2 regions of the Paenibacillus sp. FSL R5-0928 genome follow, and region 2 is predicted to be linked to the other one. Evidence: a T-box and tRNA genes for the amino acid it is inferred to sense, from the RefSeq annotation. Region 2 holds a T-box; the other holds one or more tRNA genes.
The links. The T-box of region 2 lies ahead of pheS (phenylalanine--tRNA ligase subunit alpha). A T-box ahead of a tRNA ligase gene usually reads a tRNA of that ligase, here a tRNA-Phe.
Positions count from the first base shown of each region.

Region 1 (15,173 bases), 2.9 Mb from region 2:
TCTCAAGTAAGACTTGATCCTTGAAAACTGGATACCGAAACGAATTTGCGTTTTAGAACATCTTTTAGCAACTTGTGCAAACAAGTAAATGTTATTAGTGAGATTTTTCTTCGGAAGAATCAAGGTTAAGCTAATAAGAGCACACGGAGGATGCCTAGGCGCCAGGAGCCGACGAAGGACGTGGCGAACAACGAAACTGCCTCGGGGAGCTGTAAGCAAGCTTTGATCCGGGGGTGTCCGAATGGGGAAACCCAGCTGTGGTAATTCGCAGTTACTCATACCTGAATACATAGGGTGTGTAGAGGCAGACCAGGGGAACTGAAACATCTAAGTACCCTGAGGAAGAGAAAACAATAGTGATTCCGTCAGTAGCGGCGAGCGAACGCGGAACAGCCTAAACCTAAGAGCTTGCTCTTAGGGGTTGTGGGACGTCTCACATGGAGTTACAAAGGAATATGGTAGGTGAAGAGGTCTGGAAAGGCCCGCGATAGAGGTAAAAGCCCTGTAACCTAAACTGTGTTCTCTCCGAGACGGATCCCGAGTAGTGCGGGGCACGTGAAACCCCGTATGAATCCAGCAGGACCATCTGCTAAGGCTAAATACTACCTGGCGACCGATAGTGAAACAGTACCGTGAGGGAAAGGTGAAAAGCACCCCGGAAGGGGAGTGAAATAGAACCTGAAACCGTGTGCTTACAAAAAGTCAGAGCCCGATCTATGGGTGATGGCGTGCCTTTTGTAGAATGAACCGGCGAGTTACGTTTAACATGCAAGGTTAAGCCGAGAAGGTGGAGCCGCAGCGAAAGCGAGTCTGAATAGGGCGATTTAGTATGTGGACGTAGACCCGAAACCGTGTGATCTACCCCTGTCCAGGGTGAAGGTGCGGTAACACGCACTGGAGGCCCGAACCCACGTACGTTGAAAAGTGCGGGGATGAGGTGGGGGTAGCGGAGAAATTCCAATCGAACTCGGAGATAGCTGGTTCTCCCCGAAATAGCTTTAGGGCTAGCCTCGGTATAAGAGTAGTGGAGGTAGAGCACTGATTGGGTGCGGGGTCCGCAAGGATTACCAAGCTCAGTCAAACTCCGAATGCCATATACTTATTGCCGGGAGTCAGACAGTGAGTGCTAAGATCCATTGTCAAAAGGGAAACAGCCCAGACCATCAGCTAAGGTCCCCAAGTGTGTGTTAAGTGGGAAAGGATGTGGAGTTGCACAGACAACCAGGATGTTGGCTTAGAAGCAGCCACCATTGAAAGAGTGCGTAATAGCTCACTGGTCGAGTGACTCTGCGCCGAAAATGTAACGGGGCTAAACACACCACCGAAGCTATGGCTAGATACTATGTATCTGGGGTAGGGGAGCGTTGTGTAGGGGTTGAAGGTGTACTGAAAAGAGCGCTGGACACTACACAAGTGAGAATGCCGGTATGAGTAACGAAAAGATCAGTGAGAATCTGATCCGCCGAAAGCCCAAGGTTTCCTGAGGAAGGCTCGTCCGCTCAGGGTAAGTCGGGACCTAAGGCGAGGCCGAAAGGCGTAGTCGAAGGACAACAGTTTGAAATTACTGTACCACCGTAATCCGCTATGAGCGATGGGGTGACGCAGGAGGGTAGTGACGCGGACTGATGGATGTCCGTCTAAGCAGTGAGGCTGATGTGTAGGCAAATCCGCACATCATTAAGGCTGGGCTGTGATGGGGAGCGAAAATTATAGTAGCGAAGGTCATGATCTCACACTGCCAAGAAAAGCCTCTAGCCAGGAGAAGGTGCCCGTACCGCAAACCGACACAGGTAGGCGAGAAGAGAATTCTAAGGCGCGCGGAAGAACTCTCGTTAAGGAACTCGGCAAAATGACCCCGTAACTTCGGGAGAAGGGGTGCCCCGGTAGTGTGAATAGCACGAGGGGGCCGCAGTGAAAAGGCCCAAGCGACTGTTTAGCAAAAACACAGGTCTGTGCGAAGCCGCAAGGCGAAGTATACGGGCTGACGCCTGCCCGGTGCTGGAAGGTTAAGGGGAGTGGTTAGGGGTAACCCGAAGCTATGAACCGAAGCCCCAGTAAACGGCGGCCGTAACTATAACGGTCCTAAGGTAGCGAAATTCCTTGTCAGGTAAATTCTGACCCGCACGAATGGCGTAACGACTTGGGCGCTGTCTCAACGAGAGATCCGGTGAAATTTTAATACCTGTGAAGATGCAGGTTACCCGCGACAAGACGGAAAGACCCCATGGAGCTTTACTGCAGCTTGATATTGAATTTGGGTACGATCTGTACAGGATAGGTGGGAGCCGTAGAAATCGGAGCGCAAGCTTCGGTGGAGGCGCCGTTGGGATACCACCCTGATCGTATCTAGGTTCTAACCTAGTACCCTTATCGGGTACGGGGACCGTGTCAGGCGGGCAGTTTGACTGGGGCGGTCGCCTCCTAAAGAGTAACGGAGGCGTTCCAAGGTTCCCTCAGAATGGTTGGAAATCATTCGCAGAGTGCAAAGGCATAAGGGAGCTTGACTGCGAGACCTACAAGTCGAGCAGGGACGAAAGTCGGACTTAGTGATCCGGTGGTACCGCATGGAAGGGCCATCGCTCAACGGATAAAAGCTACCCTGGGGATAACAGGCTTATCTCCCCCAAGAGTCCACATCGACGGGGAGGTTTGGCACCTCGATGTCGGCTCATCGCATCCTGGGGCTGAAGTAGGTCCCAAGGGTTGGGCTGTTCGCCCATTAAAGCGGTACGCGAGCTGGGTTCAGAACGTCGTGAGACAGTTCGGTCCCTATCTGTCGTGGGCGCAGGAAATTTGAGAGGAGCTGTCCTTAGTACGAGAGGACCGGGATGGACGTACCGCTGGTGCACCAGTTGTTCCGCCAGGAGCATGGCTGGGTAGCTACGTACGGACGGGATAAGCGCTGAAAGCATCTAAGCGTGAAGCCCCCCTCAAGATGAGATTTCCCAATTAGTAAGACCCCTTGAAGACGACGAGGTAGATAGGTTGGAGGTGGAAGTGCAGCAATGCATGGAGCTGACCAATACTAATCGGTCGAGGGCTTATCCTATACTTAGAATGCAGATTCGTTTCGGATTCAGTTTTCAGGCGATTAAGCTTGGTATGAATATTCCCTGATAGCTCAGTTGGTAGAGCACTCGACTGTTAATCGAGTTGTCACAGGTTCGAGTCCTGTTCGGGGAGCCATATGGAGAGGTGTCCGAGTTTGGCCGAAGGAGCACGATTGGAAATCGTGTAGGCGCCACAAGCGTCTCGAGGGTTCGAATCCCTCTCTCTCCGCCACAAATTTTTAATTAGTATGGCCCGTTGGTCAAGGGGTTAAGACACCTCCCTTTCACGGAGGTAACATGGGTTCGAATCCCATACGGGTCACCAAATTTTCACTTGATTTATCCTAGTGGACTTTGGTACAATAACAATTGTTGTTTATGGAGGCTTAGCTCAGCTGGGAGAGCATCTGCCTTACAAGCAGAGGGTCGGGGGTTCGATCCCCTCAGCCTCCACCATAACATATTTTTACTGACGCGGGGTGGAGCAGCCCGGTAGCTCGTCGGGCTCATAACCCGAAGGCCGCAGGTTCAAATCCTGCCCCCGCAACCAATTAACTTAAGCAATTATATCTTTTGGAACCGTGGTGTAGTTGGCCTAACATGCCTGCCTGTCACGCAGGAGATCGCGGGTTCGAATCCCGTCGGTTCCGCCATTTTCATCATGGCTCGGTAGCTCAGTCGGTAGAGCAGAGGACTGAAAATCCTCGTGTCGGCGGTTCGATTCCGTCCCGAGCCACCATTTATCATCACAAAAGAATGAGTGCCATGCCGGTGTAGCTCAATTGGTAGAGCAACTGACTTGTAATCAGTAGGTTGGGGGTTCAAGTCCTCTCGCCGGCACCATCCTTGGAGGATTAGCGAAGTGGCCAAACGCATCAGACTGTAAATCTGCTCACGTAAGTGTTCGGTGGTTCGAATCCATCATCCTCCACCAGTTTTTAGGGGCATAGTTTAAAGGTAGAACAACGGTCTCCAAAACCGTTGGTGTGGGTTCAATTCCTGCTGCCCCTGCCAAGTTCTTTCTAAAGTTTAATATGGCGGCCGTGGCGAAGGGGTTAACGCACCGGATTGTGGTTCCGGCATTCGTGGGTTCGAGACCCATCGGCCGCCCCATTTTCTTTAAAAATGAATAATGGCAACAATATCAACTTAATATGGCGACTGTGGCGAAGGGGTTAACGCACCGGATTGTGGTTCCGGCATTCGTGGGTTCGAGACCCATCAGTCGCCCCATTTTACTTTAAAATGTTATTGGGGATTAGCCAAGCGGTAAGGCAACGGACTTTGACTCCGTCACTCATAGGTTCGAATCCTATATCCCCAGCCATTTTATGCGGACGTGGCTCAGCGGTAGAGCATCGCCTTGCCAAGGCGAGGGTCGCGGGTTCGATTCCCGTCGTCCGCTCCAAAATTTACATGGCGCCATAGCCAAGTGGTAAGGCAAAGCTCTGCAAAAGCTTTATCCCCAGTTCAAATCTGGGTGGCGCCTCCATTTAGTTCATATGTGCCGGCGTGGCGGAATGGCAGACGCGCTCGACTCAAAATCGAGTGGGAAACCGTGGAGGTTCGAGTCCTCTCGCCGGTATCTTAAAAAGGTTAGTAAGAATGCTTTTATAAGCAATCTTACTAACCTTTTTTCTTTATGTTCTTAGTTTTACAGGATTAAGCCGTTGAATAGAGGAGTTTCTCTATTTCAACGGCTTTTTTTAATCTGATTAGTGATTAACCTGATTGATTATTAATGCGGAATGCTCGCGGGGTATGACCTATTTCTCGTTTAAACATATTGCAGAATTGGGCATCGTTCACAAAACCTGCAGCAGCAGATACTTCAGAGATTTGCATCTGAGTATGACGTAATAGAGATTTTGCATACTCCAGGCGTTTTAACAGCAAATACCGCAGGGGTGAGGACCCGAAACGTTCTTTAAATAGATGGCGAAAACGATCGTAGCTATATCCGGACATTTCTGATAGTGTTTCGACGGACAATTTATGGCGATAATGCTCATTCATATAATTAAGGACATATTGTACTCGATCTTCTGATGGGGATTGATATCCAGAGGCACTAAGAAGCCTCATAAGATGGACGGTAATCTCGCTCATTTGTAGGTTTAGAAGCTCAGAGAATCCGTCTTGCTTGCGTGTAAACTCTGCTTTCATTCGCAGCAGGATTTGAAGAACGGTTTGATCTTTATCATCTTCATATACGCCGAGCAGATTACTCATATTAGGGTGTTCCGAGTGGAAGCCTACAAATAATACATTTGCATCCTCACGGTGGTGCTCGTCATGTTTATGATTGGGTGGCACAAGCGCGAAAGAAGAGGAGCGAAAATGGTAACTTCGTGGGCCAACATTGGTTGTCCCTACCCCCTGTAAATAATAGACCAGTTCGTAGCATTCATGCTGGTGTGGAGGGATATAAGTATTTAGCTCATGTGTGGCACTTACAATATATAGAACACGATCCATGATGATCCTCCAATACTTATGTTTTAGCCGAATCGTACAAAACTATGACCGAAATCATATAATTATTTTTAATAATATTTGTTATGATCGTATCAATAAATCCGAAAGTTCGCAACCTGACTGGCCATCTCGTTCGGAAATAAAGCGGATTATTAATAATAATGGTATTTTTATTGCTATTTTTGAGCCTAAACGTTAAATTTATTACTTTTAATGATACTTTATTTGGAAAAAAGAGAATTTCCATTTGAACCGTGAATTATACAATGGGTGAAGATGGGGATTCTGCCGGATTACTAACCAACTAAAATTAGGGGTGGAATAGAGTAATGAATAAAAAAGTTCTTTCTTTGTTGTTATTAATGGTGATGGTTCTGGTCACAGCATGTGGGAATAACACGTCCAATAACGGTTCTTCTGCGAATACTGGATCAAACGCTGCTGAGGGTGGAGAAAAAGGTTCAGGGGATAAACTCAAGGTTGTATTGCTGATTCCGGGGACACTTGGGGATAAATCATTTTTTGATTCCGCTAATAACGGCTTGCAAAAGGTTAAGGATGAACTAGGTGCAGTAACAAAGGTTGTTGAAATGGGCGTTGATAAAACGAAATGGGAGCCTACATTTAACGATATCGCTTCCGAGGATTGGGATGTAATTATTTCTGGCGGTTCTGAAATTACAGAGATGTTTAATGCAACGGCAGAATTGTATCCAGACAAAAAATTCATTAATTATGATACCGACATCGATGAAGCACCAGATAACATGTACAACATGTCTTATGCGACAAATGAAGTATCTTTCTTGGCAGGTGCCGTAGCAGCATTAGCTACACAATCGGATATGCCGAATGCTACCCCTGAGAATGTGATTGGGTTTGTGGGCGGTATGGATATTCCGGGGATTAATGCTTTCTTGGTCGGCTACATTCAAGGTGCTCAGTACGTTGATCCTGATGTAAAAGTGGCTGTGTCGTACGCTGGTGATTTTGTTAACCCGGCAAAAGGTAAGGAGCTGTCTCTAATTCAATATAACTCCGGTGTGGATGTTATTTTTAACGTGGCTGGGGGTACAGGTCTTGGGATCTTTGACGCAGCTAAAGAGAAGAAAAAATATGCAATCGGTGTAGACTCCGATCAGGCAATGTTGATTAACGATACGGATAGTGAAAAAGCAAATCTAATCGTTACTTCATCTATTAAAAAGATTGATACGGCTATTCTAGGTGCAGTGAAGAGATTGCAAGAGGGTACGCTAGAAATGGGCAAACGTGATGTGTTGAGCTTTGTAGATGATGGTGTAGGTATTGCTGAGAATGATATTTATAAAAATGTATTCCCGGCTGATCTTCAGGCCAAGGCTGAAGAAGTGAAGCAAAAGCTGATCAATAAAGAAATTAAAGTGGATAATGCGATGGGGATGGAAACCGCAGAGGTAGAAGCTATTCGTAACGCAGTTAAGCCTTAAGCTTTAAATCTTAAGATCAGCTCTATAGAGTTAAACCTACAGTTGGAGATTCTTCTAGTCAGGGGAATTCCAGCTGTATATTTTTGCAGACCTCCAAGTTGAAAGGCGTTGAGACCTATGTACAAAGCTCTGCTGGAAATGCGGGGAATTACCAAGGTATATCCCAATGGCGTCGTTGCAAATAAAGACGTGCATTTTTCTTTACGTGAGGGAGAAATACATGCGATTGCAGGTGAGAACGGTGCTGGTAAATCGACTTTAATGAAGATTATGTTCGGCATGGAAGAGCCAAGTGAAGGCGAGATCTATATCAAGGGTGAAAAAGTAAAGCTGCAATCCGCTCAGGACGCCATTGATAGAGGCATCGGCATGGTCCATCAGCATTTCATGTTGGTACCTTCTTTTACGGTGGCAGAGAATATGGTGCTGGGTATGGAGCCGCGCAGAGGAGTTGGCATTAATTATGCCGAGGCTGTGCGCATGACGGAAGAGACCGCAAGGAAATACAATCTGGCCGTGGATCCTAAAGCAAAAGTAGAGGATCTTACAGTTGGGATGAAGCAAAAGGTTGAGATTCTTAAGGCGCTGCTGCGTGGTGCGAAAATTCTGGTGCTTGATGAGCCGACTGCGGTGTTGACTCCACAGGAAACAGAGGAATTGTTCCGCGAGCTTAAGCAATTAAGGGAACAGGGTCATACGATAGTTTTTATTTCGCACAAATTAAAGGAAGTCAAAGCGATTTGCGACAGAATTACGATTATGCGCAGCGGCCGTAGTGAAGGTGTTTTTCAAACACAGGATGTGACAGAACAGGAAATCTCGCGACTAATGGTCGGCAGAGACGTCGTGCTGAAATATGACAAAGAGATTCTGGCTGTTAGTGAGCCAGTACTAACGGTGCAGGGACTCAGTGTGAATGATGCAGATGGCAAAGCATTATTGTCGGATATCAATTTTGCGGTACGTGGTGGGCAGATCGTTGGGATTGCTGGTGTAGAAGGCAACGGGCAGACACAGCTCATTGAAGCTCTTACAGGTAGCTTGAGAGGTGTCTCAAGTCAGGGCTCTGTACTAGTGAAGGGAAAGGATATCCGTGAATCGGATATTTTGGATATTCGTAAGCTAGGCGTTTCCTATATACCGGAGGATCGGATGCGGCAAGGGATCGCTAGTGAGGCAAGTATAGCTGATAATCTGCTATCTACTCAGTATCGTACAAAAGCAATGAATAAAGGTCTTTTTTTGAATGGCTCACGAATTGCCAAGCTAGCAGTATCCCTTGTAGAGGAATTTAAAGTCCGCTGTTCAGGACCTTCTCAGCCCATAGGAATGTTGTCAGGTGGTAACATGCAGAAGGTAGTCGTAGCTAGAGAGTGTTCGACTGAACCGCAGCTGCTTATTGCAGAACAGCCGACACGGGGTGTGGATATAGGCGCAGCCCAGTTCATACATCAAAAGTTGTTGGAATTACGTTCAGACGATTGCGCGATTTTGCTAGTGTCGGCAGATTTGAATGAGATCTTGGAGATCAGCGATAGTCTGTTAGTAATGTACGAGGGTAAGATTGTTGCCTTTTTCGAGGAGCCATCTAAGGTTAGTGAGGAAGAATTAGGTCTTTATATGCTGGGGATTCATCGACAGGACGAGGAGCACATCGGGAGGGCCGTAAATCATGTTTAAAGTTAAATATTTTGAGTACATTCGGACATCGGCGGTAATCGTTATTGCACTCGCTATTGCCTTTCTGATCATCTCTTTGGTCAGTAATCAGCCTGTGAAGACGATTGGTATATTCCTATTAGAGCCGTTATCCAGTAAAGGTCATATTGGTAATGTGATTGAGATGGCGATTCCGCTCATGTTCACTGGGTTGGCAGTATCCTTGTTGTTTCGAGCAAATATGTTCAACCTGGGAGCTGAAGGGATTTTCTATTTCTCCGGTGTTGTAACTTCCGTATTGGCTATTCATTTAACGTTGGACGGCTGGCTGCATCCGATGGTAGCTATTGCTGCAGGTTCAATTGTAGGAGCGTTGCTCTCGGCAATACCTGGTATTCTGAAGGCAAAATGGAATGCTAATGAGTTGGTTACATCCTTAATGTTCAATAATATTTTGTTCGGAGTAGGGCTATTCCTACTGAACTATCATCTACGTGATGCTAAAGCTTTTGCCAATGTATCCTACAAATTCGAGAAAACGGCACTGCTGAGTAAAATGGTCTCGGGCACCCGTATTCATACCGGTCTTATTATCGTTATCGTGCTTATTATTGCAGCTCATCTATTCCTATACAAAACGAAATGGGGATATGAGCTGCGCATGACAGGCATCAACCGGGACTTTGCCCGTTATTCCGGTATGAAGACAGCCAAGGTTATTATTCTCGTTCACTTGATTGCAGGTTTTATCGCAGGTATGGGGGGTTCCGTAGAAGTGCTGGGGATGTATAACCGTTTCCAATGGACGTCACTGCCTGGTTATGGTTTGGATGGTGCCCTTGTAGCGATGTTAGCCAAAAATAATCCGCTGTCCGTAATCGGCTCTGCATTGTTCCTAGCGTACATTCGAATTGGGGCTGACATGATGGCGCGTCTGTCTGATGTACCTTCAGAGATGATCTCAATTATACAGGCAATTATCATTCTTCTGATTTCGGCTGAGCAATTTCTGAAGTTCTGGAAAAATCGGATGCTCTTGAAGGAGGCGAAGGAAGCGTGAATAGTTTGTTTGATGTAATTTTTACAACTGACTTTGCGTTCTCTGTCCTTCGCGTGACGACTCCGATTCTGTTCGCCGCGCTCGGCGCACTCATCTCCAACCGTGCAGGGATCATTAACATTGGGATGGAGGGCATCATGCTTGTTGCCGCTTTAGCGGGTGTCATCATAAGCAGCTATACGCATAGCGCGTGGGTAGGTCTGCTTGGGGCGGTGCTGTCTGGAACATTGATCGCTGGAATATTAGCTTTTTTCACCCTGAAATTCAAAACACATATCATTCTCGGGGGTGTGGCCATTAATATGTTCGCTTCGGGAGGAACTGTGTTTATCCTCTATCTGCTTAGTGGCGACAAGGGTTCTTCCACTTCTCTGGCGAGTAAAGTTTTGCCTAGTGTCCAGATTCCTTTGTTGAAGGATATCCCGGTGCTTGGACCTATTTTATCGGGGCATCACATTCTGACGTATGTTTCTATATTGGCTGTGTTTGTTGTCTACTATCTATTAAATCGTACACCGCTTGGACTGCGCATTCGTTCAGTGGGCGAAAATCCACATGCGGCTCAATCCGTGGGTGTAAGTGTTGTGAAAATACAGTATATGGCTTTGCTGCTTAGCGGATTTTTTGCCGGTTTAGGCGGTGCTTATATGTCGATGGGGTATTTGTCACTGTTTACCCGCGATATGATCGCTGGCCGGGGCTGGATTGCCATTGCCGCTGAGTCGATGGGAAGAAGTACGACCGTAGGCACGGCGCTGACCTCTTTATTATTTGGTACTGCAGATGCATTGTCGAATGCGCTACAGGTGTTGAAGATTCCTGCGGAGCTAATCGCTACTCTTCCTTATGTAGCCACAGTAATTGGACTTGTGATCTACGCAGTATCTGAGACACGAAAAAAGAATAAAAAACTTAAAAGCCCGCTAGTTAAATAGCGATTGAAATGATTGATACACAGACAAGGAGTGAGTAACTATGCCAACACCTATTATTATTGACTGCGATCCAGGGCATGATGACGCAATAGCGATACTGCTTGCCATAGCAAATTCGGAGAAGTTAGATCTGCGCGGGATTACAACGGTTGGTGGAAACCAAATTTTAGATAAAATCACGGATAACGCCCTGAAGGTGATCAGCTTCGTGAATGCTGACATTCCTGTAGCTAAAGGGGCTGCTGGCCCACTGTTCGGCAAGCTTGTTACAGGTGAGGAAGCGCATGGTGAATCGGGCATGGATGGGCCGCTTTTGCCCCCAAGTAAATTCCGCCCTGTAGAGCAGGGTGCTGTGGAGTTTATGCTGGATATCATCCGTTCTTCAGAGGAGAAGATTACGCTTGTGCCGATGGCTCCTTTAACAAATATCGCACTGCTAATCACGGCTTATCCAGAGATTAAAGACAGAATTGAAAAAATCTCACTGATGGGCGGAGGTATCTCGTATGGGAATGTCACCTCTACTGCGGAGTTTAATATCTATGTAGATCCTGAAGCAGCCCGTATTGTGTTTGAGTCGGGGATTCCGATCATAATGAGTGGTCTGGATGTGACCGATAAGGCTGCTATTTTTGAAGATGAGATCCTAGCATTGAAAGAGCGGGGACCAGTGTCTACAATGGTCGGAGAATTGCTGGATTTCTATTCGATTTACGGTAAAAAAATGGGCTATGTCGGCAGTGCGCTGCATGATCCATGTGCTGTTGCCTGGCTGCTGCATCCGGAACTATTTGAATTTGAGCATCTATATGTAACGGTGGAGACAGAAGGCAAGCTGACGCGGGGAATGACAGTTGCAGACAGACGGAAGAAGACGGATCGTCCAGCGAATGTGCAAGTATTGGTGGGAGTTGACCGGGAAGCATTTATGAAGCTGATCTTTGATTCACTGGAAAAGCTTGATCAAGAGCTGCTGCTAGCGGCTGAAGGGAAGTAGCCTATGGCAGGATGGGAGAGACTTCAAGAGACCGTGCAGTTTGAAATTGCTCAGCGTGGAGAAGAAGGTTGCGAGATTGATGGGTTCGCGGATAAGCTAGCGGCTGCTGGTGCCGATGAGCTCAAGCTGATGCAGGTATACAATGAGCTAATGGAGCTTACGATCAGTGAGGATTTTCCGTATCAAGAGCCATCCTCTCTGGAGGAGATTCGTCATCTACGTCCAGAAGGCCCACGTAAGCTTGAGGCGGACTGGAGTGAGGCGGAATGGAGAGATAAGTTCTATGGAGCCTGGCTCGGTAGAAGTGTCGGCTGCGCACTTGGGAAACCGCTGGAGTATTGGGACTATCTCTATGGGAAAGATGGCCGTCCGGGCTGGGAGAATATTGAGCTATGGTTTCAGGGTGCGGACGCCTGGCCTATTACTGGCTACACACCTGGGCATTCACGGGCAGAGGCTGAATATGGTCTTGGCTTAAGCGAATGGACACATGCCAGTACCCGCGAGACGATCAAGTATATGGAAAGCGATGACGATATTCGTTACACTGTCCTGGGTCTTATGCTGCTGGAACAGAAAGGTCTGAACTGGGATTCTTGGGATATCGGAAAGCTGTGGCATACACATTTAACATATAGTCAGGTGTGCACGGCGGAGACACAGTCATATATGAATTTTGCGCAGGAGACCTCTCATCTGCATGGCGAGAAGCCTGCGGATTGGCTGGTGCGGCAGGAAAGAGTGCGGATGCACTTAAACCCTTACCGCGAGTGGATTGGTGCCGCTATACGCGCAGATGGACTGGCTTATGGTGCAGCAGGTTATCCTGAGCTTGCGGCAGAATTAGGCTGGCGTGATGCTACATTTTCACATGTGAAAAATGGCATCTACGGTGAGATGTTTAATGCGGCGATGATATCGGCAGCTTTTGCAGAGAAGGATAATGAACGGATCCTAGAGATTGGCCTTAGCGAGATTCCGCGTACCAGTCGTCTGGCCAGTGATGTTTTGCGGGGGATAGATATTGCGCAGAAGGCCAAAAGTGAGCGGGAGTTGGTTCGTAACATTTGGGATACTTTTAGCCACTATGATGCGGTCCATACAAATAATAATGCTGCTCTTGTAGCTGCGTCGCTTGTTTATGGCGGGAATGATTTTGAAAAAACAGTCGTCACTTCCGTATACGGTGGAATGGATACAGACTGTAACGGGGCAACTGTGGGCTCAATTATGGGAGCGAAGCTTGGAGCAAGTAAGTTGCCGGCTTCATGGATTGAACCGCTTCACGATACGTTAAATGCGGATCTGCCCGGATTTCATCCGATTGCGATTTCGGAATGTGCGGAACGCAGCTACCAAGTGTTCTTGAAGATTCGCAGAGAGCTTGGCGAGAAGGCATAAAAGATTTAGCGAGTATGGGACTCGATAGATCAGGGATTCAGGGATTACTATATGAATTATGGGATGTCTTAAGCTATTGGCTTAGACATCCTTTTTTGCGTAACAGCAGGTCTTTAAATCACACTCCAACGAACCAAATGTAGCTTTAACTGCATTTCATACACTTAAAAAAACCAAATATGGCTATATTAACAGTGGAGCGTTTAGTGGTGGGGCAATAGGAGAATCATGATTTCAAGAGGGAAGGATTACCTTTGCTAACCCTTTTTATTTTGTTAATAAATGTGTAAAAAGAGCCCGGTATAAAGGGTTTTTAGGTTTTTATCAAACTTCCTGGTATATCATTTAAATAAAAATGATGACACAGCAGAAGAAATGTCTTATTATTTAAGGAGATTTTTAATAAAACAGATTTTAGAAAATTGTAATACAATGTCTCACTTCATGGAGGTTCATTATATAAGGGAAAGGAAGGGGGAGCTTCTAATACTGTCGCTGAGTCGGGTAAGTAAAGGGTTCAAGCTGAAGGAAGGCATCTATCAGGCTGTGGATGAGGTATCGCTGGAGGTAAAGCAGGGATCCATTCACGGGATCATTGGTGAGAGTGGTGCGGGGAAATCTACGCTGCTGCGACTGATGAATCTTCTGGAACAGCCGGATCAGGGAACGGTTACTGTAGATGGCCACAACCTGACCGAAATGCCTAGTAAAGCACTGCGTAAAGCAAGGCAAAAGATTGGAATGATCTTTCAACAATTTAATCTTGTTTATAACGTCACAGTAGAGCGGAATGTTTCGATCCCGCTGGAGCTGGCAGATGTCCCAAAGCATGAACGAATGAAACGTGTGAAGGAGTGTCTGGATTTTGTTGGACTGGCAGATAAGGCAAAACAATATCCTGCACAGCTCAGCGGAGGACAACGTCAGCGTGTTGCGATTGCCCGCGCGCTAGCGAACAGTCCGGGAATATTGCTATGTGACGAGCCAACGTCCTCTCTGGACCCAGGAACCACTACAGATATCTTGAACGTGCTGAAGCATGTGAATTCAAGTCTTGGAGTAACGGTTGTCATTGTTACGCATGAGATGGATGTTGTCAAAAGCATATGTACTCATGTATCGGTGATGGAAAAAGGGTGCATTGTAGATTCGTTCTCTCGTGAAGACGGTGAATTCCGTCCAGCAGCAGCCAGCGCCGGGACATACCGCGATCAGATTCTTGGTAAAGCGGGGGAAGATCATGTTTGATAGTGTACTTCAATATCAGGCACAGATGTGGGATTCGATCGGTGAAACCTTTGTGATGGTTGGTATTTCTGTTGGAGCGGCAGTGCTGCTGGGGCTTCCACTGGGCACCTTGTTGTTTTTTTTCCGAAAAGGGCAGCTTTATGAGAATACAACGTTGTCTCTGGTGCTCAACAGTATCGTTAATATTATCCGCTCGTTTCCGTTCCTGCTGCTGGTCGTTGCGCTAATTCCAGTCACTCGTTTCCTGGTCGGGACCGCCATTGGGACGATTGCAGCAGCGGTTCCATTATCTATAATCGCTATTGCCTATTATGCTCGGTTAGTGGAGCAGTCGTTGCTGGAGGTTCCTAAAGGGGTCATTGAAGCAGCATTATCGATGGGAGCCTCGAAGCTGGGCTTGATCTTTAAATTTTTGTACGTGGAAGCTCGTTCGGGTCTAGTCCTTGGACTTACTACTTCTACAATTAGTTTTATCTCCTTCTCGACCGTGATGGGAGTTGTTGGTGGGGGAGGGGTTGGTGATTTCGCTATCCGTTATGGTTATCAGCGTTTTGAGACGGAAGTGATGATCTATGCCATTCTAGTGATGATTGTATTGGTCCAATTGGTTCAGTTCACTGGGGGGACTATCGCAAGGCTGTTGGATAAGCGTTAATACAAAATAGTTCAATATATAAACTGGGGGTTAGTAGTACTAATGAAAAAATCAATGATACTTGTGCTTACATTAATGGTATTGGTCGTAGCGGGTTGTGGCTCTAATAAAGCAGCCGAGAATAATGCTGCAAAAGGTAGTAATGATGAGTTAACCAAATTAAAGATCGCTACACTGATCCCACCTATGACAGAAATTCTGGATATTGTGAAGCCGCTCCT
Region 1 covers NZ_CP150225.1:6,204,395-6,219,567, reverse strand. Annotated here, with positions in the region: rRNA gene MKZ16_RS28095 (23S ribosomal RNA) at 124-3,049, shown strand; tRNA gene MKZ16_RS28090 (tRNA-Asn) at 3,111-3,186, shown strand; tRNA gene MKZ16_RS28085 (tRNA-Ser) at 3,190-3,282, shown strand; tRNA gene MKZ16_RS28080 (tRNA-Glu) at 3,301-3,375, shown strand; tRNA gene MKZ16_RS28075 (tRNA-Val) at 3,431-3,506, shown strand; tRNA gene MKZ16_RS28070 (tRNA-Met) at 3,524-3,600, shown strand; tRNA gene MKZ16_RS28065 (tRNA-Asp) at 3,626-3,703, shown strand; tRNA gene MKZ16_RS28060 (tRNA-Phe) at 3,714-3,789, shown strand; tRNA gene MKZ16_RS28055 (tRNA-Thr) at 3,818-3,893, shown strand; tRNA gene MKZ16_RS28050 (tRNA-Tyr) at 3,899-3,984, shown strand; tRNA gene MKZ16_RS28045 (tRNA-Trp) at 3,991-4,064, shown strand; tRNA gene MKZ16_RS28040 (tRNA-His) at 4,088-4,163, shown strand; tRNA gene MKZ16_RS28035 (tRNA-His) at 4,208-4,283, shown strand; tRNA gene MKZ16_RS28030 (tRNA-Gln) at 4,303-4,377, shown strand; tRNA gene MKZ16_RS28025 (tRNA-Gly) at 4,384-4,458, shown strand; tRNA gene MKZ16_RS28020 (tRNA-Cys) at 4,469-4,542, shown strand; tRNA gene MKZ16_RS28015 (tRNA-Leu) at 4,557-4,635, shown strand; gene MKZ16_RS28010 (AraC family transcriptional regulator) at 4,773-5,528, opposite strand; gene MKZ16_RS28005 (BMP family ABC transporter substrate-binding protein) at 5,858-6,997, shown strand; gene MKZ16_RS28000 (ABC transporter ATP-binding protein) at 7,115-8,677, shown strand; gene MKZ16_RS27995 (ABC transporter permease) at 8,670-9,716, shown strand; gene MKZ16_RS27990 (ABC transporter permease) at 9,713-10,651, shown strand; gene MKZ16_RS27985 (nucleoside hydrolase) at 10,692-11,648, shown strand; gene MKZ16_RS27980 (ADP-ribosylglycohydrolase family protein) at 11,652-13,049, shown strand; gene MKZ16_RS27975 (ATP-binding cassette domain-containing protein) at 13,536-14,297, shown strand; gene MKZ16_RS27970 (methionine ABC transporter permease) at 14,290-14,952, shown strand; gene MKZ16_RS27965 (MetQ/NlpA family ABC transporter substrate-binding protein) at 14,995-15,173, shown strand, end outside.
Region 1: it encodes a tRNA-Phe, which carries the amino acid that the T-box ahead of pheS (phenylalanine--tRNA ligase subunit alpha) is inferred to sense. The anticodon was not compared.

Region 2 (15,173 bases):
GTCTTGAAGGTCAAGCGATGGCGGATGCAGAGCTGGCTAAAGGTACAGCGGATGCTGAGGTTATCCGGTTGCGCGGTCTAGCGGAAGCAGAAGCCAAAGAGAAACTGGCGGAAGCTTTCCAGAAATTCGGCGAAGCAGCGGTGCTCGACATCATCGTCAAAATGCTGCCTGATTTGGCTGGCCAAATTGCGAAGCCGCTGGCATCTATTGATAAACTTACCGTTGTAGATACCGGTAATGGGGAAGGTGCAGCCCGGGTCAGCAATTATGTGACTCAGCTAATGTCCACCGCTCCAGAGATGCTGAAGAGCGTCTCAGGGATTGATGTAGAGGCACTGATCAAGGGGCTGACCACTAAAGCTTCCGGAAGCAAAGGAGCATCAGTTACACCAACCGCAGCAGTTGCCCCTGCAACTTATATTCAGCCATCAGTAACATCCAGTGCAGCCAGCGAGACTTTAACTTCTCTGCCTGAACAAAAGGAAAAATAGTTTAATGCAAATTATATTGATTTAATTTACTTAAGGTATGACTGGCAAAGCTGCTGGTCATACCTTAATCTTTATGTGTTGATCTAAAACAGACAACATGATAAACAGCTCGTGCGTATACAGGTGATTTTTGGTGAAGGCTTATAGCTTATCGAAATACCATGGGAATTATTGTATAAATGGACATCGTCGCTTTCACTGGTGTTTAAAGATTTTTTCAGGTAAAATAAAAGCCTTTAAGGCTGTTCACTCTGATCTACTAGCTTAGTAAGGACACAGAGTGTTCTTCTAATATGCAATTCTTGGTGTTATGATGGTAGCAAAGCTTGTATTTATCGTACGATTTCTTATTGCGAATGCTGCTGGAAGTTAGGTGTTTAGAAATAAAAGAGGTGTCAAAATGAGTAGCATAACAGTGGCGAAGGTGTTAAATAACAACGTTATCATTGCCCAGCATCCTCAATATTCTGAGGTTGTAGTTATCGGTAAAGGGATAGGGTTTAACCGCAAGCTGCGTGATCAGATTAATCTATCCTCCGTGGAGAAGATGTTTATTCTTCGTAGCCAGGAGGAGCAGGAACAATATAAACAGCTTCTTCCCCAAGTGGATGAGAAGTTGATTGAGGTCGTTCAAGAAATAGTATTACATATTATGCATTGTAACCGTCAGCCGCTTAATGAGCATATTCACATTGCACTTACCGACCATATTTCTTTTGCTATCCGTCGTTTTGAACAAGATATCCCAATTCATAATCCATTTTTGTATGAAACTAAGGAGATTTATCCTGAGGAATATAAGATGGCAGAATATGCGATTGGACGGATCAATGAGGCTATGGGCGTGGAATTGCCGGTGGATGAGATAGGTTTTGTGGCTCTTCATATTGTCAGCGCACTTAGTAATAGGCAAATTTCCGAGGTTAGACAACATTCTCTCTTGATTGGAGAGCTGGTTGGGTTAGTCGAGAATTATCTGGACTATCGAATCCCACGGGATTCACTTGATTACTCAAGACTGGTAACCCATCTGCGATTTGTTCTAGAAAGATTACGCCGTGGAGAGGCGGTACAAGAGACCTCAACCCTGGATGGACTCATGAAACGGGAGTATCCTGAGATGTATTCGTTGGCTTGGAAATTAACAAAAATTATCGAACAGCGTGTGCGAATTCCCGTGTATCAAGCTGAGGTAAGTTATTTGACGATTCACCTGCAGCGTATTGCCCAGAAAAAAGTGGACGAACAAGATATGGACAAGAATGGTGAAGCTCCTTAAAGTGCAAAAGTTGTAACAAATCATGGTTTCAAAAAAAACGCTTGCTACTTAAAAAAAACGATGCTACAATGTTCACTGTCATCAACAAAACAGAATATCGAGCGTGTAACTGATTCGATCAGGCATGAGTGAATTACAGTATTTTGGTTGTTAACCCCCTTCTTGGGGCAATCTAACGATAGCGTTAGATTACAACTTCTATACTGTGTTGCTCATGCCTTTTTTGGCATCTGTTTTAGTGAAATTAATGAAAGGAGTAACCTAAATGTTTAAAAAGTTGTTTGGTGTTTTACAAAGAGTTGGTAAAGCTCTGATGCTTCCAGTAGCTATTCTGCCTGCGGCAGGTTTGCTTCTTGGAATAGGAAACATGCTGGTAAACCCAGACTTCCTGCAATATGTTCCAGCACTGGAGAACCATGTTGTTCAGGCTGTTGCCAATGTATTGATGAATTCAGGACAAATTGTATTTGATAATCTAGCCTTACTCTTCGCGGTGGGGGTTGCGATAGGTTTAGCCGGGGGTGAAGGTGTTGCGGGTCTAGCTGCCATTATCGGTTTCCTCGTAATGAACATTACGATGGGTACAGTTATTGGTGTTAATGATTACGTTCTAAGCCAAGGCGACTTCTCGTATGCCAGCGTATTAGGGATTCCAACACTGCAAACAGGGGTGTTTGGAGGTATACTCGTCGGTATATTGGCTTCGGCCATGTACAAGCGATTCTTCAAAATTGAGCTTCCTTCTTACCTAGGTTTCTTCGCAGGTAAACGTTTCGTACCGATTATGACGGCGGTAACAGCTCTAATCTTGGGCTTGTTACTGACAATAGTATGGCCACCTATTCAACATGGTCTGAACTATGTGTCACAAAGTATGATTGATACGAACAAAACGCTTGCAGCGTTTATCTTCGGAACGATCGAACGTTCGCTCATTCCTTTTGGACTGCATCACATTTTCTACTCTCCATTCTGGTATGAATTTGGTACCTACGTTGATAAAGCTGGAGAATTGGTACGTGGTGACCAACGGATCTTCATGCAGCAGCTTCGCGATGGAGTAGACTTCACAGCAGGGACATTTACTACGGGTAAATATCCATTCATGATGTTTGGTCTTCCAGCAGCGGCTTTGGCTATCTATCATGAAGCTAAACCTCAGAATAAAAAGATCGTCGGAAGTTTGATGATTTCCGCGGCATTGACATCGTTCTTGACAGGGATTACTGAGCCGCTCGAATTCTCGTTCCTATTCGTGGCTCCATTGCTGTTCGCTGTACATGCTGTGTTTGCAGGTCTGTCCTTTATGACTATGCATATTCTTGATGTTAAAATCGGCATGACATTCTCGGGTGGTTTTATCGATTTTGTGCTCTTCGGTATTATCCCGAACCGTACAGCTTGGTGGCTGGTTATTCCGGTAGGTCTGGCCCTTGCCTTAATTTATTACTTCGGCTTCCGGTTTGTAATTCGGAAATTCAATCTTATGACACCGGGTCGTGAAGAAGATACGAATGAAGAAGAAGAAGTGAATACGGAGTCTGTCTCCAGAGCCGGTGATGATCTACCGCGGAACATTTTGTCCGCTCTAGGTGGTAAAGAAAACATCACTCATCTAGACGCTTGTATTACCCGCCTTCGTGTTGAAGTTAAAGATAAGGCAGGCGTAGACAAGAACCGTCTTAAGAAACTTGGTGCATCAGGTGTGCTGGAAGTGGGTAATAACGTTCAAGCGATTTTTGGCACACGTTCAGATACGATTAAATCGCAGATTCAAGATGTAATTAACGGAAAGACACCTGCGGCTTCAGCAGCTCCAGTAGTGGTTACTCCAGAGCCAGAAGAAGAACAACAGGCAGGTGAAGCTGGTGAAGCGATTATCAAGGAAGATATCGTATCTCCAGTAAACGGTGAATTGTTGGATATCACAGAGGTGCCAGATCCAGTATTCTCCCAAAAAATGACGGGCGACGGCTTCGCGTTTCTATCCGAAGATGGGAAAATTGCTTCACCGGTTTACGGTAAGGTATTTAACGTGTTCCCGAGCAAACATGCCATCGGTATTATGTCTGACGGAGGCAAGGAAGTGCTCGTTCATATTGGGGTTAATACGGTTAAGCTTAAAGGTCAAGGCTTCACGGTATTAGTTGAAGAAGGCGATCTTGTAGCGGCTGGGCAACCGATTATGGAAGTGGATTTAGAGTATGTAAAAGCACATGCACCTTCTGTAATCTCACCTGTTATTTTCTCGAATTTACCAGAGGGCTCTTCTGTAACATTGAAGAAGCCGGGTAAGGTTTCTATAGGAGACCAAGACATCATTACGATTCAGTAAAAGTGCAAGGGCCGATGCTTCTTTGTTCATACAAGGAAGCGAAGCTTTCACTATAAATTTAAAATACTCTAATAACAGAAAGCGAGTTGGATAATATTATGCAAAAAACATTCAGAATTGTCGATGAAGATGGAATTCACGCACGTCCAGCAACTGCCTTGGTAAATACAGCGACAAAATTCAAAGGTACAGAAGCATTTGCAGAAGCTAAAGGTAAAAAAGTAACTTTGAAATCCATTCTTGGCGTATTGTCATTGGGCCTTGAAGCTGGAGATACTTTGTCTTTGATTACTGAAGGAAGCGAAGAAGCAGAAGCTTTGAACGCTCTTCAAGAAGTAATGATTAAAGAAGGGCTAGGGGAAATCCATGAATAAGATTTCAGGAATCGCGGCTTCAGCAGGGATTGCAGTAGCCCGTGCTTTTATCCTGAAACATCCGGATTATACGATTACGAAGACAGGTATCAGTGATACTGAAGCAGAAGTCGCTAAGTTGAATGATGCACTCGCCAAATCAAGAGTGGAGCTGCAAACGATTAAAGAGCGTACTTTGGCAGAGCTGGGGGAGAAAAAGGCTGAGATTTTCGAATCACATCTGCTTATTCTTGATGACCCAGAGCTGATCAATCCCGTAATTGATAAAATCCGTGAGGAATCGGTTAACGCGGACTATGCGCTAAACGAAGTGGCTACACAATTTATTGAAATGTTCGAAAATATGAAGAGTGCCTATCTGCAGGAACGTGCAGCTGACATGCGTGATGTTACCAAGCGTTTGCTGAACCACCTGCTGGGCATTCATTATGTAAGTCCTGCAGAAATCAGTGAAGAAGTAATCGTGATTGCTCAAGATCTAACACCATCGGATACAGCACAGCTTAATCGTAAGTTCGTTAAAGGCTTCACAACGAACATTGGTGGACGGACTTCCCACTCTGCGATTATGGCACGTTCTTTGGAAATTCCAGCGGTTGTTGGAACTAAAACGGTTCTGTCCGAAGTGAATTCTGGCGATTTGGTGATTGTCGATGGTCTGAATGGGGACGTTCTGATCAATCCTAGCGAAGCTGAAGTGGCAGAGTACACTCGCAAGCAGGAAGCTTACGACTTGCAAATCGCAGAATGGAAGAAACTTCGCGACGAACCAACAGTATCAGCAGACGGTAAACATGTTGAGCTAGCTGCCAATATTGGTACACCAAATGATGTGAATGGTGTAATTGAGAATGGTGGCGAAGGTGTAGGTCTGTACCGCACTGAGTTCCTTTACATGGGTCGCGATAAGCTGCCTTCTGAGGAAATCCAATATAACGCCTACCGTACTGTACTTGAGAACATGAAGGGTAAGCCGGTAGTCGTACGTACCCTGGATATCGGTGGCGATAAAGAGCTGCCTTATCTGGACCTTCCGAAGGAAATGAATCCTTTCCTTGGTTTCCGTGCGATCCGTCTGTGCTTGGATCGTCAGGATATTTTCCGTACTCAACTACGTGCATTACTAAGAGCAAGTGTTCACGGGGATCTTCGCATTATGTTCCCTATGATAGCTACGCTTGGTGAATTCCGTGCTGCGCGTGATCTTTTGCTCGAAGAGAAAGCTAAGCTTCGGGAAGAAGGTAAGGAAGTATCAGACAACATTCAGCTCGGCATAATGGTTGAGATTCCATCAACTGCTGTACTGGCTGACCAGTTTGCTAAGGAAGTTGATTTCTTCAGTATCGGTACGAATGATCTTATTCAATATACAATGGCTGCTGACCGTATGAATGAACAGGTATCTTACCTGTATCAGCCTTACAATCCAGCCATCCTGCGTTTGGTCAAAAATGTAATTGATGCAGCCCATGCAGAAGGTAAATGGACAGGGATGTGTGGTGAAATGGCTGGTGACGCAACAGCTATTCCGCTGCTACTGGGTCTTGGTCTTGACGAATTCAGCATGAGTGCAACTTCCATTCTGCCAGCGCGCAGTCAAATTTCTAAATTGTCGGCTGCCGACATGAAGGATTTGGCTGCAAAAGCTTTGCAGCTTGGCACGGCTGAAGAAGTAGCTGCACTTGTTCAAAGTATCGCTAAGTAACTTTTTACGCATGCATTAATCCGTTTTAGCGTTCTACTGTTTTCCAACTACTATTGCCGACTTCCGATGGCTGGAGGTCGGCTTTTTTATGTTTTTTAATCTATAATTTACTTTAATTCGACCTCATTTACTGTTCACTGTTTATTTTCTTTATTGCGCAGATGTCTATACCGATAGTATTAGTAATGAGCATAAAGTCGATAAGGAACCCAAACCTATAAATATGTCGTACATATAATAGTAAGGATCCATAGAAAGTTTATACTCCATTTGCCGACTTGCAGCGCTGTGCAAGTATTAATATGTAATGAATTGGTAATATATGGACTTATAAGCAACCCTACAGGTTAGGTGGGGAGCCATAGGATGGTGTTAATTCATGAGTAAAAATTATATAAATGCAGAATTGATGATGGAAGTCTATGAGGGTAAGGACTTAGGCTTGACGTATTCAACGGAGTACAGTGTCTTTAAAGTCTGGGCACCTACGGCTCTTGCTGTGTCCCTTGTCCTGTACGAAACAGGTGGTTATCAACTGAATAGTGAGTCACATAAGAGCGCTGTGGACAGTGGTCGGATTGTATATATGCAGCGTAGTAATGGCGGAGTCTGGCAGACCAAGTTATCAGGTGATCTAAAAGGGAAATATTATATGTACCGTGCTGTTTTTGCAGATGGTAATGTGACAGAAGCAGTAGATCCTTATGCAACAGCCGTATCAGCTAATGGTTTAAGATCGGCAATCGTTAATTTGCAGGATACGAATCCAGAACATTGGGATCAGGATGTAGCGCCTCCGTTACAGCATCCTGCCGACGCAGTGATTTATGAACTGCATGTTCGTGACTTTTCCTCACATGAGAGCTCTGGTATGTATTATAAGGGTAAATTCAAAGCATTTACCGAATTTGGATTAAAGGATCCGGCAGGAAATACAGTGGGGATTGATCATCTGGCTGAATTAGGGATTACCCATGTTCATCTGATGCCGGTATTTGATTTTCAGACCGTGGATGAGCTGAAGGTGGTTAATCGGGGTTCCTCCATAGCTAATGTGGACTACAATTGGGGGTATGATCCCCAGCATTATAATGTACCTGAAGGATCTTACAGCACCGATCCTGCCAATCCTGGCTTGCGGATCCGTGAATTTAAAGAGATGGTGCAGGCCTTGCACAGCCGCGGGATCGCGGTAATTATGGATGTCGTTTACAACCACACTTATGCTGTGGAGAATGGACCTTTTGAGCCGCTTGTCCCAGATTATTTCTATCGCCGCGATTTTATGGGACGTTTGTCGAATGGCTCCGGGGTTGGCAATGAGCTGGCTACAGAACGTCCGATGGTCCGTAAATTTATTAAAGACTCCCTATCTTATTGGGCTGCGGAATATCATATCGATGGTTTCCGGTTTGATCTGATGGGTCTGATGGACAGTGTTACCATGCGGGAGATTACGGAAGAGCTCCGTCTAGAAGTGAATCCGAATCTGTTGCTTTACGGTGAACCTTGGACGGGTGGAGATTCTCCGCTGGCCACTAAAACGCTAAAAGGTGTACAACGGGGCAAGGGTTATGCTGTCTTCAACGATAACTTTCGTTCAGCGATCAAAGGGGATAGTGATGGCTTCGGAAGAGGGTTCGTGACAGGCGAATATGGCAAAGAAGGTGCTATTGCAGCCGGAATTAAAGGAGCAATTCATGAGTTTACGGACTCGCCTGTGGAATCTGTGAACTATGTAACTGCCCATGATAATTTGAATTTATGGGATAAGTTGCTTATCGTTCAAGGGGGGAGCCAGAAAGCTGATTTTCCGGTAATCGCCAACATGGATAACGAGGATCTGGAAGATGCAGTGGCCCTTGCCAATCCATACGTGAATGTAGATCCGGAGAACATTCTCGGTAATGAAACTGTACGTCGTTCCTTGCTTGCTAACGGAATTATTCTGACATCGCAAGGGATACCTTTCCTGCATGCTGGAGATGAGCTCCTGCGCAGTAAATTTGGAGATCATAACAGCTACCGAAGCGGTGACGCGATCAACTCGATCCGCTGGAATATGAAAAGCGTATTTAAGCCCGTATTTCAATATTATAAAGGCCTGATCGAGCTGCGGCGCACACATCCGGCATTTCGTCTGCATGGCCGCCAGGAAATTGAACGTTCGTTGGAATTTCTGCGATGTGATGGCGGAATAGTATCGTATCTTCTTAGAGGCCATGCAGGAGGCGATCTTTGGAACAATATAACCGTTATCTTCAATGCTAATAATGATCGAATGACGGTGGCTCTTCCTGAGATTTCTAACGGGTGGAGTATAGTAGTAGACCATACCCGTGCCGGGATAGAAGCCATCCGCAGAATCGAAGGCAATGAGGTAGAAGTGGAAGGGTTGTCGATGATGGTCCTTTATGATGAATGTGGTGAGCCAGCCCCACGCTCTAAAATCATCGAAATACACTATGAACGCCCTGATCAGAATTACCAAGGCTGGAATCTTTGGGTTTGGGATACAGGAATCCAGGATGGACAATGCGATTTCCGTTATATGGAGAACGGGCGTGCAGTAGCCCGCATCGAAGTGCTGCCAGATACCCAATCAATTGGATATATTTTGCGGCTTAATGATTGGGAAGAAAAAGATGGAGACGGAGACCGCTTCATTGATTGTTCTACGAATGGAGAGTTAACCAAGGTCTTAGTCCGGGATCGTGAACAGGAGATTGATGGAATTTCAGAGGATCATCTTCGGTTAAGCAGTTAGTGGCAATACAAAAAAAAGCTGTTTCAGGGTTGATTGTATCCTGAGACAGCTTTTTATTTGGTTTTATGGTTTTACAATGGTCTGGTCAGCAAACTCTTCGTCCACAAGCTCATAGTAAAGATTGGCTTTATTGCCACCATGGTCTTTGGAGCGGTACATCGCCAAATCGGCGGCACGCAGCAGTTCATTGATACTGCTTCCATGTTCAGGAAATAAAGCTACTCCGATACTCGCGGAGGTGTGGAAGCTGGACCCGTTATCAACAGACCAAGACTTATTGAACAGTTTAAGTAACCGCTGCAGCGTTTCATCAAGCATCTCTGGAGAAGTGAATCGATGCAGTACAACTGCGAATTCATCTCCGCCGATCCGGAAGGCCTGACCTATTCCTTTGACTGTATGCTGAAGTTCACGGGAGAGCAGCTGAAGAAATTCGTCTCCAGCCAGATGGCCTAAGGTATCATTTAGCTGCTTGAATCTGTCACAATCCAGCAGGGCCAGTGCAATTTTTTGCTTCCGTTCTCCGGGTTGTGTGATAAGGTTCTCCATATACATTTTGAAATGAGCCCTGTTGGGAATCGCTGTTAAATGATCATAGAAGGCTAGCTTATGTAGTCGTTCTTCGTATTGTTTTCGCTGGGTAATTTCTCGAGATAACAGCATGAATTGTGCTGGGAATTTACGGCTGCCGAGAACAGGTGACACCTTAGTTTCAAGCCATACCCATTGGCCTTCTGCTCCGCGCATGCGCAGTTCTGAAATGCGCGGGGTTCCCTGAACCACGCTCTTTAATTTAGCCCAGGCAATCTCCGGTTCACGTATGTAGTTGGATAACGGATCTCCTTTTTTAGGCACATAGCCTAGAATACTGGAGTGTGAGGGGGAAGCGTATAGAATCAACCCGTTAGGATCCGTCAAAATAATGAAATCAGACATGGTTTCACCGATTAGCTGATAAAGTGTTTGTTCTTCCAGCATTTCATTCTGGAGCCAGATGATTTTGCGTCCAAGGTAAATAATGACCAGGAGAAACACAAGTAAGAGGAGCGAATATAGGGAGAACAAAGCGCTTTTTTTATCCTTAAAACCGTCCGTTACTTGCAAGGCGTAGTTGCCAATCAAGTCCTCTGCTTGATCGAGATGTGCTCTAGCTTCATTGAATTGCGAGTTTAGGGTGAGCGCAGAATATGAATCCGGATTCCAGCTACTCTTCGTCCGTTCCGTTATTAGCGTATGCCCTGAATTTTTCCACATGACAATGGTAGTTTCGAAGGAGCGCAGCTCGTTTTTTAATTCGGAAAGGATAATTCCACTTTGTTTCATATCACTGTAAGGTTTTTTTATAGCGTTGATATTTGCTCTTGCTAGACTTATTCGTTCCTGCGCTTGAAGATTATTATCTATAAACTCCGTAGTGAACTGTTCACCTTCCGCGGCTGTTAGGTTTGGACCCATTGCGATTTGCAAGGCTACAGCAGCTTGATGCAGATCACGATCGGCGCTCAGTATGAGCTTAGAGTTCTGATATATATCATCATAAAGAGAATCTGACAATCTATTAATAGTGTGATTTAAATAGAGTAGCGAGGACACGCTGATCCCGACCAGAAGGACGGAGATTGCAGCGAAGACATAGAATAGTTTGCGTGTTACCTTGAATTCGAAGAACCCTGCCACAGTCATCTTCTCCCTGTATAAGATGATTAAGTAAATCTATTGCTGCTTAAGTAGAACCTGCAGAAGTCAATCTATGGTCAGGCGTAATTTAACTCAGTCACTGATGTTTGAAGGTGCTTTTGGGAATAAAAGAGGTGTTGTATACATAGTGGGAAAACATAGGAAAGTGTACGTGTGAGTAAATGGTAGTTTCTAGTATATCAAGTATATAGGACGTGCTGCTTATAGAGCAATCTTTACTCATAATAATCCAAAAGACAAAATTTAAAGTTTAATGTATGGGCCTATTGAATTATCTATATTCAAACCGATGGATCCTATTACCCCACTCGATCATAAATGATACGGCTTACAGCTGCTGAAAAAAACTGCCCTTAGTCATAATGACTACAGGAAAGCTAATCATTCATTATTCGTTACGCAGTGCGTGAATGGGGTGAAGTCGTGCGGCTTTGTTCGCAGGCATCATTCCAAAAATCACGCCTGCCCGCCCCGATGCCAATCCAGCTTGTCAAAACGACAGATTTTGCATATAATAAAGAGACATATCTCTTGTAGTAAAGAGATACCTGACAATTAGCATGAATTGTGAAATGCAGTGATGGAGAAGAGTACACAGTGCCTGACTTACAGGGAGGAGACGCCGCGGATTGAGAGCGTTTCTAAGAAGCAGAGCTGTCGAAGTTCACTCCGGAGCAGTTCCCTGAATTCCTTAAGCTGTCTAATAGGGAAGGGTAGGGGATACCGGTCACAGACCGTTATTTCTGTATAAAGTGAGATAGGTATCTGTCCAGCCAAAAGAGGGAATGAAGCTCTTAAGGGGAACAGATCAGCTTGTCTAACAAGGGTGGTACCACGGTCTTTTCGTCCCTTACCGGGAGGAAAGGCCTTTTTTTGTTGAACTAGACAATGATTGAAGGGGGCTGTACACGGCCATGAAAGAGAAGTTGGAAGCATTGAAGGTTGAAGCGCTGGCTAAGCTGCAGGAGGTTATGGATCCGCAGGTACTAAATGATTTAAGAGTGAAGTATCTCGGTAAAAAAGGTGAGCTTACAGAGGTTCTGCGCGGTATGGGAGGACTTAGTGCTGAGGAGCGTCCGGTAATCGGGCAAGTGGCGAATCAGGTTCGCAGTGCTATTGAGGAGATTATCGGCGCGAAGCAGGAGGCTTTTCAAGAGCAGGAAACCCAGCAACGTTTGCAGGCTGAAAAAGTAGACGTAACCTTACCGGGTCGCCGTTTACAGCAAGGGGGCATTCACCCGCTTAGCAGAGTCGTACAGGAGATTGAGGATATTTTTATCGGCATGGGCTACCGTGTAGCTGAAGGTCCGGAAGTGGAGACCGATTATTATAACTTTGAAGCTCTAAATCTGCCTAAGAATCACCCGGCACGTGATATGCAGGATTCTTTCTATTTAACAGATGACCTGCTAATGCGCACTCAAACCTCGCCAGTACAGATTCGTACTATGCAGGCTATGAACGGTGAAGCTCCTGTTAAAATCATCTGTCCGGGTAAAGTATTCCGCCGTGATGATGATGATGCAACGCATTCCTTCCAGTTCCACCAAATCGAAGGTTTGGTCATTGGAAGTAACATTCGAATGAGTGATCTGAAGGGCACCCTGCAACAATTTGTGCAGGAGATGTTTGGACCGAATACAGGCATTCGTCTTCGTCCGAGCTTTTTCCCATTCACGGAGCCAAGTGTTGAAGTAGACGTAAGCTGCTTCAAATGTGGTGGCGATGGCTGCAGACTATGCAAGCAAAGTGGATGGTTAGAAATCCTTGGCGCAGGTATGGTACACCCGAATGTACTGAAAATGGGTGGCTATGATCCTGCTGAATACAGCGGCTTCGCCTTCGGAATGGGTGTAGAGCGGATTGCAATGCTTAAATACGGCATCGATGACATCCGTCATTTCTATAGTAATGATATGAGTTTTGTGAAGCAGTTCAAGGGCGTTTAGTTATTGTGGTGCGCTGGCTGATAGTGGCTGGAGAATGGGTTTTGGAGCATCTGATTTCCTTGTAGGGACCGTCCTTAATAGTGTGTAGCTGAAATTGAGTGCACTTCATCCGTTCTCCCACAGGAAGCAGCACGAACGACAGTGAAATAAATACATCTGAAACATAAAGGAAGTGAGCGGATATGAAAGTATCAACCGGATGGTTGGCTGATTATACATCGATTGAAGGAGTAACCGCCGAACAGCTAGCGGAGAAGATTACCGCTGCCGGCATTGAGATTGACGGCGTAGAGCGCCGCAATAAAGGCATTTCCGGCATCGTAACCGGCTATGTGAAATCAAAGGAAAAACATCCTGATGCCGACAAGCTGAACGTATGTATCGTGGATGCGGGCCAAGATGAGGATCTACAAATCGTCTGCGGCGCAAAAAATGTAGCTGCAGGTCAAACTGTACCTGTAGCACTGGTCGGTGCTAAGCTGCCAGGACTGGATATCAAAAAAGCCAAGCTGCGCGGCGTCCTATCGCAAGGGATGATCTGCTCGGCCAAAGAATTGGGACTGAATGATAAATTGCTTCCAAAAGAGCAACAAGAAGGTATTCTTGTGCTGCCTGAAGGGACAGAGATTGGTCAGGATATTTCCAAGGTCCTCGGCTTAGATGACGAGATTCTGGAATTCGATCTGACTCCGAACCGTTCGGATTGCCTCAGTATGATTGGTGCTGCTTATGAAGTAAGTGCGATTCTTGGGCGTGAAGTTAAATTGCCTGATCCAAAAAGCGAAATTATTGAGATCAGTGGTCCTGCTGCGGATTCCATTTCCGTCAAGATTGAAGATGAAGAATACTGCAGCCATTATGCAGTTCGTTATATTGCAGGTGTTAAACCTGCACCATCACCGCTGTGGATTCAGAATCGTCTGATGGCTGCTGGGGTTCGTCCAATTAATAATATCGTGGACATTACCAATTACGTGATGCTGGAATATGGACAGCCGCTGCATGCTTTTGATGCAGATAAAGTGCAAGGTGGAGAACTCGGCGTTCGTCTTGCCCATGAAGGTGAAGTTTTGGTTACACTTGACGGTCAAGAGCGTAAGCTAGAGCCGCAAATGCTCGTTATCGCTGATGGAGTTAAAGCTGTAGGTCTGGCCGGAGTAATGGGTGGACGGGATACAGAGGTTACTGCTGAGACGGTAAACCTTGTTCTGGAATCTGCTAAGTTTGATGGTGGTACGATTCGTAAAACCTCGCGTCAATTGGGACTTCGCTCTGAAGCCTCCCTTCGTTTCGAGAAGGAAGTGGATCCAAGTGCAGTTATTCCTGCATTGAACCGTGCAGCAGTGCTGATTGCACGTTATGCTGGCGGATCGGTCCATGAAGGCATCGTGCAAGCAGGAACTGACGCTGTTCAAGAGAAGGTTCTCACCTTGTCCTTAGAGAAACTGAATCGTTATCTGGGAACGGATTTGTCCTTGCTGGAAGTGAAGACATTGTTTGGCCGTCTACACTTCAAATGCGGAGATACCGCACAAGGGCTGGTTGAAGTTCAAGTCCCAACCAGACGTGGCGATATCAGCTATGATGTTGATCTTATTGAAGAAATTGCCCGCCTGTACGGATATGACAATATTCCAACGACTCTAATTGAAGGAATTACAACGCCAGGAGCACTAACTCACAAGCAAGCGCTCCGTCGTGAACTGCGCCGCTTATTGTCACATGGCGGTTACCAAGAGGTGATGGGTTACTCCTTCATCCAGCCGCAACAAAGCACAATGTTCCCTGCGTTATCAGAAGGAGCAGTAGCGGTGAAGCTGGCTATGCCGATGAGTGAAGAACGCAGCGTACTGCGTACCAGCCTTCTTCCGCAACTATTGGATATTGCCAGCTACAATACCAATCGTCGTCAAAGCGACTTGGCATTGTTTGAAATCGGCAACGTCTTCTTCACGGATGAAGAACAGCTGACTCGCCAACCACGCGAACTGCCAGTGCTGGGGCTGTTGCTTAGCGGAAGCTTAACAGTGAAGCAATGGAATGTTTCGGCACAGCCTGTGGACTTCTTTGATTTGAAGGGTGCGCTGGAAACGGTATTTGCTCATTTAGGGCTGACTGATAAAATCGTCTATGTGGGAGACAGCCCAGAAGGATTTCATCCTGGGCGTTCCGCATCGGTATATTTACTCGGGAACGAGGGCCGTGTGAAGATCGGAACGATGGGGCAGATTCATCCGGATCTGCAAAGACAGCTGGATCTGGTGGATACTTATGCGGCAGAAATTTTATTGCAGCCGTTATATGAAAGTGCGCAAAGCCGTTTGCAATATAATGAGCTTCCGCGTTTCCCGGGAATGGAACGGGATATTGCTGTGGTCGTGGATTCCGCTGTACCAGCGGGCGATCTGCTGGCTTCCATCCGTGATAACGGAGGTACTTTGCTCCAGTCCGTACAGGTATTTGACGTGTACACTGGCGGTAAGCTGGAGAGTGGAAAGAAGAGCATCGCGATCTCACTGCTGTATCGTCATAGTGAACATACACTGACTGATGAAGAAGTAGGAGAGGTGCATGA
Region 2 covers NZ_CP150225.1:1,951,393-1,966,565, forward strand. Annotated here, with positions in the region: gene MKZ16_RS08350 (flotillin family protein) at 1-491, shown strand, start outside; gene MKZ16_RS08355 (PRD domain-containing protein) at 892-1,770, shown strand; gene ptsG (glucose-specific PTS transporter subunit IIBC) at 2,036-4,105, shown strand; gene MKZ16_RS08365 (HPr family phosphocarrier protein) at 4,204-4,479, shown strand; gene ptsP (phosphoenolpyruvate--protein phosphotransferase) at 4,472-6,184, shown strand; gene pulA (type I pullulanase) at 6,564-8,951, shown strand; gene MKZ16_RS08380 (sensor domain-containing diguanylate cyclase) at 9,015-10,634, opposite strand; T-box leader at 11,218-11,503, shown strand; gene pheS (phenylalanine--tRNA ligase subunit alpha) at 11,564-12,598, shown strand; gene pheT (phenylalanine--tRNA ligase subunit beta) at 12,781-15,173, shown strand, end outside.